3 regions of the Marinomonas sp. PE14-40 genome follow, and region 2 is predicted to be linked to each of the others. Evidence: predicted binding sites of a transcription regulator. Region 2 holds the regulator's gene; each other region holds the start of a gene.
The links. Region 2 encodes FliA, which starts transcription of late flagellar genes. Its sites were predicted from a motif close to CTAAAGTTNNNNNNNNNNCNGCCGATA; they were not measured.

Region 1: Q0A08_RS12200 (flagellin) is a predicted target of FliA. The motif match lies at 1,639-1,665, and genes of this name have one in related genera.
Region 3: flgM (flagellar biosynthesis anti-sigma factor FlgM) is a predicted target of FliA. The motif match lies at 2,047-2,073, and genes of this name have one in related genera.

What each region holds. Positions count from the first base shown of each region.
Region 1 is NZ_CP130700.1:2,644,483-2,647,765, forward strand. It holds gene Q0A08_RS12200 (flagellin) at 584-1,474, opposite strand; gene Q0A08_RS12205 (HD-GYP domain-containing protein) at 1,923-3,283, opposite strand, start outside.
Region 2 is NZ_CP130700.1:2,413,535-2,416,817, forward strand. It holds gene Q0A08_RS11135 (chemotaxis protein CheW) at 1-272, opposite strand, end outside; gene Q0A08_RS11140 (protein phosphatase CheZ) at 284-1,066, opposite strand; gene Q0A08_RS11145 (chemotaxis response regulator CheY) at 1,076-1,456, opposite strand; gene Q0A08_RS11150 (RNA polymerase sigma factor FliA) at 1,511-2,245, opposite strand; gene flhF (flagellar biosynthesis protein FlhF) at 2,346-3,283, opposite strand, start outside.
Region 3 is NZ_CP130700.1:2,661,085-2,664,367, reverse strand. It holds gene Q0A08_RS12300 (D-alanine--D-alanine ligase) at 1-352, opposite strand, end outside; gene Q0A08_RS12295 (DedA family protein) at 349-918, opposite strand; tRNA gene Q0A08_RS12290 (tRNA-Arg) at 1,036-1,111, opposite strand; gene flgN (flagellar export chaperone FlgN) at 1,185-1,661, opposite strand; gene flgM (flagellar biosynthesis anti-sigma factor FlgM) at 1,683-1,994, opposite strand; gene flgA (flagellar basal body P-ring formation chaperone FlgA) at 2,122-2,811, opposite strand; gene Q0A08_RS12270 (chemotaxis protein CheV) at 2,950-3,283, shown strand, end outside.

The DNA of each region.
Region 1 (3,283 bases), 230 kb from region 2:
AAAAAAGATACATTTTTCCTCAATGCGGAAAGAAAAGGCATAGGAAGCGGCAATAAAAATCCTTATTTATCTTTCATTTCAACAAGTTAGGTGAAAATTAAATTATAAAAAATAAAGAAAATATTTTTTAACTGGAGGATTCGTTCGTTTTTTTCAAATTGAGTGATTTTTTACAATTTATTAATGCATTAGAAAGGTTGGCATAGGTATTGCTATAAATATGATGTGGGACTGCCAATCTCACAAAAAAAAAGCCAAACACTTCGAATGTTTGGCTGAAATCACTTCTAGGAGAGAGAAGCGAAATTTTCAAGTGCCATCGCCAAACCTCTTGCCTCCGGCATTTGAAAGTCCTTCGTAGAGCGGCCTGATCAGCCGCTTTTTTATGCCATTAGTATACTAATGGCTTGCCAAAATCACTTCTTCAAAAGAAGCCTTTAGTAAATCCCTTTAACTTTCGCCAAAAAGCTAAAAGTAATTTTGCTTACTTATCAACCGCCACCAATAAACCTCCAGCTGATAAGCCCTTCGCAGAGCAGCCTAACTAAATTTTAAAACTGGTTAACTATCTAACCGCGATTTATTAACCCCCTAGAAGGGACATCGCTGATTGTGGTCTTTGATTTGCTTGCGACAAAATAGTCGTACTAGCTTGTTGCAGAATTTGATTACTTGTCATAGTCGCAGTTTCTTCCGCGAAGTCAGCATCACGAATTCGGGAACGCGCACCTTCAACATTCTCTTTAATGTTACCCAAGTTACTAATGGTAGAAGAGAACCGGTTTTGCACCGCACCCAACTCAGCACGCTTAGTATCAACCGCGGCAATCATACTACCTAACATTTCGATCATACTTTGTGCGTTGGCAACAGAAGATACAGAAGCTGTTAGAGATGAAATAATGGTTGTACCTGCAGCAGTCGATAAGCCCTGTACGTTAAAACCACCCGCAGCAGAAATATCAACACTGTTGTTAGTACCTCCACTTGCAAGTGAGAAGCTAATTGTTTGGCTTGCGTCAGCACCGACTTGGAAACTACCAGAAGCATAGCTACCATCAAGCAAGTTTTGTCCACCGAAGGTTGTCGTATCAGCAACACGGTCAATCTCTGTCGCTAGCTGAGCAATCTCTTGCTGAATAGCCAAACGATCATCATCAGTGTTGGAACCGTTGGCAGACTGAATTGCCAAGGTACGCATACGTTGCAACATGTTAGTTGTTTCGTCCATCGCACCTTCAGCAGTTTGCGCCAAGGAAATACCATCGTTTGCATTTCGCATCGCCTGGTTTAGACCATTTGTCTGAGATGTTAAACGGTTCGAGATTTGAAGACCCGCGGCATCATCTGCTGCGCTGTTGATTCGTTGACCAGAAGCCAAACGCTCGAAAGATTTATCTAACACGTCACCAGAATTACCTAATTGACGCTGAGCGTATAATGACGTTGTATTAGTATTTACATAAAGTGCCATTGTTTTCTCTCCTAAAACAAGATTTTCACTCAACAACCATTAGTGTTATTTAATTATTTGGTTGCTTGCTTGATACAATAGTTATCGACGTCATGAAAACTTACTTTAATTTTTTTTATAACTTTTTTTACTTTGATTTTTTAATTTATTTTGAAGATATAACTTATCGATCGAATATATAAAACCTTTAGCTTTTTATTTGATTTTTTTTAAAAAAAAGTAAATAAACTCAATAAAATCAATGATTTGGGCTTTAATTTATTTTACAAAACGACTCCAAACCATAATAAAAAAAGAATTAAAAATTATATTAACAACTACTTATTTAAATAAGAAAATAAAGAATTGAATTAACAAATTAGAGAATTAGAGAATTAGAGAATTAGAGAATTAGAGAATTAGAGAATTAGAGAATTAGAGAATTAGAGAATTAGAGAATTAGAGAAGATTATACAAATAAATAATCTTCCATTTTTATATCAATTAATTGTGCATCAACAATTCTTTTAATAGAGACATCACCTGCGGTGACTTCTAAATCAATATCTTGTGGTGCCATACTTGTTTTTTGCTTAGCTAAATAAATCTGTCGAATAAGTTTTGGGGTTAATGCTTTACTTAAAGTTAATACAAAACCAATACGTCCGTTCGACAATTCAACGCAGGTACCAATTGGAATTCGACCAACACACTGCACAAAGCGCTTAGTTAAATCCGCATCAAACGCAAGGCCGGCCTCATCCGTTATTATCTTACAAGCTTGCGCAGGACTCATAGGGCTCTTATGTGACTGAGTCGAAGTCATCGCATCATAAGCGTCAATAATGGCGGCCATTTTGCCATAAACTGAGATTTCCTCGCCAATTTTTCCTTCAGGATAACCAGTACCATCAATTTTCTCATGATGATCCTCAAGCATTTGATACACAATTTTCACCAGCCAGTCAGACGCCTTCACAGCCCGTAAACCAAAACTAATATGCTTTTTAAACATCTCAAATTCTGACTCGGATAGCTTTCCAGCCTTGTTTACCATAGGCCCAGGTAACTTGAAGCGGCCAAAATCAAACAACAACCCCCCAAGAGCAATTGCTTTGACATAAGCTTCAGACATTTTTAAGCTTTTTGCAAAGTGTATTGCCAGAACACTACAACCAATAAGATGCTTTACTAGATAAGTATCAGGTGAGCGTACAAATCTAACACACAAAAGTGCACTAGGGTTTCTATCGTAAGACGCAATGAGTCGATCAATCAGCTCAACCAAAACCTCTTCCTCAAATGCCTTACCTTGCTTAAAAGGCATCTCTTGAGATAAGACAATGGCCATAGCCTCATCATATAACGGCAAAGCATCTTTTATTTCATCGGCAACATTGACTGCCTTTGTTTTTTTAACAGCTCTTGCTATTAATGACCTTTGCCTTAATGAAAGTGTTGCTTCTGCTTTTTTAACGGGTGCTTCTAGCTCATCTGAGCGAGTAACTACATCCACTTCTTTAATTGGCTTAGCATCATGCTCTTCACCATTTTCTTTTAAACGCCCTTCTTTAAAATCTAAGATATAATCGCGGGTGTAGTCATTAAGAATATTTCGGAAGTATTTAAAAGCGCTTTGACCTTTTTCATAACGGGTTCTGACATCACGGGAATCATAGCGCCCATCAAGCTTACGTAAACTTTTTACAGATTTGCCAACCGCGACAGATAAGCAAACTTCCAACAACCTCTCTTGAGCATCATAAAGTCGATCTTTTGGGTTGGCGATAATATTCTTATCGTAGAAATACGGATCATAAGAAAGCAGAC
Region 2 (3,283 bases):
ACATCCATAAGCTCTGCGGTAACGCTTCTCTGCCCATTACGTAAAATATCAAATACGTTTTCAGCGTAGTGACAGCAATTAACTAATGCATTTAACTGTAAAAATCCGGCGCCACCTTTAACTGTATGAAATCCTCTAAAGATTGCATTCAATAAAGCGATATCGTCTGGGTTTTGTTCTAAATCAACCAGTTGTTCGGATAGCTGTTCAAGGATTTCACCTGCTTCAACTAAAAAATCCTGTAGGATCTCTTCATCAACTTCGAAACTCATCCTCAGCTCCTCTAGAAACCAAGACTGGATAGCAAGTCATCAACTTCGTCTTGGCTATTCAATACTTCAGGGTTGTTGTCACTATTGATGGCTGGACCATGACCTTTTGTGTCATCAACCTCATCTTCTACGTCTTCATGTTCCATACCAGAAATGCTATCAACACGCCCAGCAACAGCAACAAGATGAACAAGCTTTTCTTCAACATCACGGATAAGTTCTGTGACTCGAGTAATAACTTGCCCTGTTAAATCTTGATAACCTTGTTCCAAAAGAATCGCATTCAAGTTCGAATGTAAGGTTGTTGCACTTTCATCTGCTGTTTGCAGAAATACATCAATTCTTTTGTAGAGTTCACGAAATTCAGCGGGGGTTAAATCTCGCTGTATAAGGCGACCCCAATCTTTTCTTAGGTCTCTTGCTTGATTTTGTAGTTGGCTAGCAACTGGAACGCTACTATCGACCATATCCATAGTAGTGTTTGCAGCGCTGTTGGTCATATCAATGACATAGTTTAAGCGATCAGTTGCATCAGTAATTTTTGATGCGCCGTCGACTTGGTCAACGATTTGATCAACAGAATCAACTTTGAAATCTCGGATAGCATCGTGAAGGCTGCGAGTCAGGTAGCCAACTTCGTTATAGAAGTTGTTATGTCGCGCTTCACTAAGATCTTGAATAATTTTAATCGCTCCGGCAAAGTCGCCAGTTTCAATACGATTAATTAAATCTACTGCACCATCTTTCACCTGAGTCTCAAATTCACCAAGCCGTAACTTAGAATTATCAGACATTCTCAGCCCCTATTTTCCGGCATCAATTCGTTCAAAAATCTTCTCGATTTTTTCTTTTAACGCCACTGCAGTAAATGGTTTTACAACATAACCATTAACCCCTGCTTGTGCAGCGGAAATAATTTGGTCTCGCTTAGCTTCAGCAGTAACCATCAATACAGGAATCGTTTTGAGCTTCTCATCCGCTCTAACCGAACGTAGTAACTCAATCCCAGTCATACCTGGCATATTCCAATCAGTAACCAAGAAATCTATGGTTCCTGTTTGTAATATAGGTAATGCAGTTGTCCCATCATCAGCTTCAACTGTATTGGTAAATCCCAAATCCCTTAGTAAATTTTTGATGATACGCCTCATTGTTGAGAAATCATCAACGATTAGGATCTTCATGTTTTTATCCAATGCAACCTCCACAACCCAAAGGTAGTCTATCAAAGCTCATATTTAATCTCGCCAATCACTTAATCTAGCTTTAAGACGCATAGCTGCTTGACTATGTATCTGACTCACTCGCGATTCACTCACACCTAACACAGAACCAATTTCTTTAAGGTTAAGTTCATCATTGTAATACAAAGATAGAACTAACTTTTCTCGTTCTGGTAAAGAATCTATTTCTTGCGCCAATTGTTTTTGAAAACCTAAATCTTCAACAAAAGAGTATGGCGCACTATCCTCTTCATTATCTGTCTCAATATTTAACCCTTCAGAGTCAAGCAACTCTTCGAAGCTAAATAACTGAGTAGACATACTTGATTGCAACATCTCATGATATTCATTTATACCAATATCCATTGCCTGAGATATTTCAAAATCACTAGCCTCACGACCAAGCTTAGCTTCTAATTCTTTAATCGCACTCGCTATTGCTCGTCCATTTCGACGTACCGACCTAGGAGCCCAGTCACTTTTACGAACCTCATCCATTATAGAACCACGAATACGGATTCCTGCATAAGTTTCAAAACTAGCACCTTTTGTCGATTCGAAACGTTTGAACGCTTCAATCAATCCCATCATCCCCGCTTGAATTAAATCATCCAGCTCAACACTGCTTGGTAACCTTGCAAGCAGATGATAGGCAATTTTTTTAACCAAGAAACCGTATTCATCAATAATTTGATTAACTGATGGTGCCGGTTTTTGATTATAGGCATTTAGACCTGTTCTGGACTGCATAATCAAAGATGAACGTAACCTTATATTTGTTAAACCAATACTCTTGAAATAACTGTACTATATTGTTCTATAACTTACTGGTTGAAATAACATAAAGTTACTAACTACCGTATTTCAATGAGCTGTATATGTGACTATATTGCTCTGCAGTATATACTGCTCGGCTTATTATATTATGTGCCCTTGCTGGTTGAATATCATCTGGAATGCGCTGACCGTCTGCGATGTAGACGACTGGCAACCTCTCTTCAATAACAACACTAACCGCTTCACCTAGTGAAGCAGACTCATCTAACTTACTTAACACACAACCATCTAATTGCACCTGAGCATACACATCAACAACAGTTTTTAATACTTGTCTTTGACTTGTACAGGGTAACACTAGCAGTTTCTTTAGATTTGAATGAGCTCTTTTCATCATAAGCAATTGACGCTCTAGGTTTCTATCCCTCGGATTCATACCAGCAGTATCAACCAGAACAAGTGAGAAATTAGAGTATTTATCAAGCACTTCATTCAAATCTGAATATTCATTTACAACAACAACGGGCACATTTAATATACGCCCAAATGTACGAAGCTGTTCATGCGCTGCAATTCTATAGGTATCTGTGGTGACTAAAACAACACTATCCGAACCATGTTTTAACACATGTTGCGCTGCGATCTTACCTATTGTCGTTGTTTTCCCAACGCCAGTCGGTCCCATAAACGCATAGCACCCATGCATTTCAGAACCTTGCTTTTTAACTGGAATATGCTCTGCCAAGTGAGATAGCACTCGATTCCAGTCGTCTTCTCGGCCTAATAATTCAACATCATCGAGAATACCAGAAACAATACTTGACGATAAACCAAGGGAGGTCAATCTCTCTTTTACTTTTGCTTGTGCAGGATCAAGGTCATTTTTCTTTACCTCACCAAGCTTACGCTGTTGCTCAAGCAGTTCTTTTACCTTTTGCAGCTCAGCTTCCATTTCTTTCAATTGAACGCTTTCTTCAGGCTGTTTAATAGATAAAGATTCTTCAATAATAG
Region 3 (3,283 bases), 250 kb from region 2:
TTTGATAGTATTTCTCTAAAGCTTGACTCGCATCAGCTTCAGCCGTGTTCGCCTCGCCTCTATGGTAAGTGGTGAATTGGCAGATTGATTTTGACGACGCCTCTGATGCTAAGTCTAGAATGTCAGATTTAGATTCACCAACCATGCCAGATAGTGGAATGCTTGGATTAGCAATAAGTGGGAGGCTCAGGCTTCTGTATCTTGCACTTAATAATAACCACTGAATGATGACGGGTGTGTACATGGCCCATGCTGGCCAAAACTCAAAAAATGAGGTGATGTTATCGCTCACCTCAAGAGGAGGCATACCTTCATTAATACCTTTTGGTAATGGGATGCTGTGTGTTTTCAAACTGAAGGCTCCTTAGTGATGGCCTGGCTAACTTGTCTATTAGCAAAATAAATAATCAAAAGTAGAACTGGGGCAAGTGCCCAACGCCAAGCTGAATCAGTTAGCCAAAGGGCATCACCAATGAAGAAAATAGCGCTGTAGATAAAGATACACCATAGCGCAGTGGCGCTCATGACAGAAAGGAAAAAGACTCTGAGGTCGACTTTTAATGCGCCACAGGCTAAGTAGCTAATACTTCTTAAACCTGGAATGAAGCGAATAATAAAAATTGACCAAAATGCAGTCCTTTGTAGGCGTTTACTAATTTCTATGCCTGTCTTTGATTCTAGTCTCTTTTTTGCCCACTGAACCTTGTGGCTGGATTTGCCTAAGTAGTAAAGAATTAAATCACCACTGGCGATTCCAATGAAAATAGATATCAAGCCTGCAGTGTATGAAAGACTACCTTCTACACCTAAAAGAGCGGCACTTATGATGGCGGCATCTTCTAGTAGGTATGACATAAGAATGATGCCAATAAAGAGTAAGGCTGGGTTTTGAGTCCAGTTAATGAGCATTTCTATCATTAGCTTATCCAGAGAAATTTAATAACTTCAGTTAGGACATTCTGGTATATAAAAAGTTCAGTGAATTGTAAAGAAAGTGAAAAGGTTGGGTTTAATTGGGGAGAAATAAATTAGAGATGGTGTCCTCACCAGGACTCGAACCTGGAATAGCCGCTTAGGAGGCGGCAGGTATATCCTGTTTACCTATGAGGACTTCGTATATGGGATATTTTATACCTTAAATTTGTGTTTATTTCAATTATTAGTCATTGATTATAAACACTTAATTAGGCGCTTCCAATGATATGTTTGCTGCTGATAGGTCGGCTATCACCTGTTGCAGTATAGACTCTGTGTTTCTTGTTTTGGCCTTTAAGGATTTCAAGCATGGCTTGATTACGACGACGTACAGAACTTAATACTCTTTCGTTGGCAAAGTTTTTGCCTTTACATTGGACAAGTAGTTCTTCGCATTCTTCAACTAGAAGGCGGGTTTCATCATCGGGAGACTGTTGAGATAACCAGTTTTTAAATGTACCTGGTTCAGGTTTCCTTGGGTTAATGACCCCAAATTTACAGAGGATCTTGTGCTGTTTTTCTCCAAGTGAATCTAATTCGTCAATGGCAGACTGTTTAGCTTCAGATATTTCTTGGATGCGAGCTGTATTTAAAGAGCCGAAAGCAATTCTTTCTTGTGTCAAAAGATCGAGAAGAATATTTAATAATTCTAAATTTCGTTTAAGTACAGGGATGAGAGGCAGCATGGTAATTAGTTTGTCTTAGCTCTAAAACATTGAGTCCATGGCAACCATATTGCTCGCCAACTTCTCTGAATCAACTTTATATTGACCTGAGGAGATCGCTAGTTTAATTTGCTCGACCTTAGCCATGTCCATATCTGGCATACTATTAATTTTAGTTTGATGACTTTGCATTGATTGTGCTGCACCACTTAGTTTCACTGTATCATCAGTGAGTGTGCCGCTTTTCTCTGCTTGAACAGATTTGCTTGATTCTTGTTCGTCGTTAGATTTTTGTAATCTATCATTCTTTGTTACGCTGGGTTGATTGCCATACCCATTGATATTAAATGCCATTTTGTTTCGCCTCTAAGTTTTTGCCTAAAACTTTTTACCTGCCTAACATTTTAATCGGCATATTGACCTATAACTTTAGGTATTTAATGAATAAATACAAAGTTATTTTAATCTCTTCACTGATTTCCTAATAGTTTACTCGAATCTCGCCTTCAGAGACAACTTTACCGTACACAAAACGACCAGAACTTACGTTTTTAACTTTTATTTGTTGTCCTAAGGTACCGTTTTCAGCAGCAACGCCATTCATTTTGACATTAATTAATCCACTTTGAGCCGAAATAAGTACGTTTTGACCTCGTTTAACAATAATAGGGAGCTCTGTTAATTCTTTGGTTATAAAGGTATTTATATTTATGTTACGTTTTGCAATGAGGCCGTAAGGTGGTTTTTCTGGTGAATAAACCTGACCTCTAACTTGCGTTAAATCAACTTTACCTAAGACAGTATTGCTTGCGTCAATTGTTTGCTTTCTTCTTATTGGTGCGATTGCTTTGATCGCTTCTACCAGGATTTTTTGTGATACTGGGATAAATGACTTCCATTCTGGATTTTGACAGGAAATGGCGTAAGTTGTTCTTTTTTTTGAGTTTATTCTTTGGTTTTCAACTGATATTGCTTGGTCACACGCGGGAAGGTAATTTAACCCGCCTCTGTTTTCTAAGTTAATAATGATTTCTGCATTCGGGTAGCTAGACGCTAATCTAGGTAACTCGATATTTTTTATAAAATAGTTAATTTGTTCTTCTGTTGTTGCGGCAAAAACATTACTACACAGCAACGCGAATATGATTGAAATTAACTTGTATTGCTTCATAGAGCAGTTATTTCCATAAAAATTTAAAAGTGGGTGTTAAAGGGATTAGTAAAATAACAGAATTCACTCTATCATTGGACGATATATTCTATTTAAGAGTTTAATCTCAAATCGTGTCATCACAAGTAGGAGGCATTTATGGCCGGAGTTCTCGAAAGCGTTAATCAGCGTACCCAGTTAGTTGGGGAGAACCGCCTTGAGTTATTGCTATTTCGCTTGAATGGAAAGCAAGTGTATGGAATCAATGTTTTTAAAGTAAAGGAAGTTCTTCAGTGTCCTAAGTTGACCAGCATGCCTCACAGTAGCCCAGTTGTTCGTGGTGTAGCGCACATTCGAGGTGGAACTATTCCCATTCTTGATCTTGGTTTGGCGACTGGAGACAGCCCGATTGAAAATATTGATCAATGCTTTGTCATTATTACTGAATATAATCGCAGAATTCAGGGCTTTTTGGTTAAAGGTGTTGAGCGTA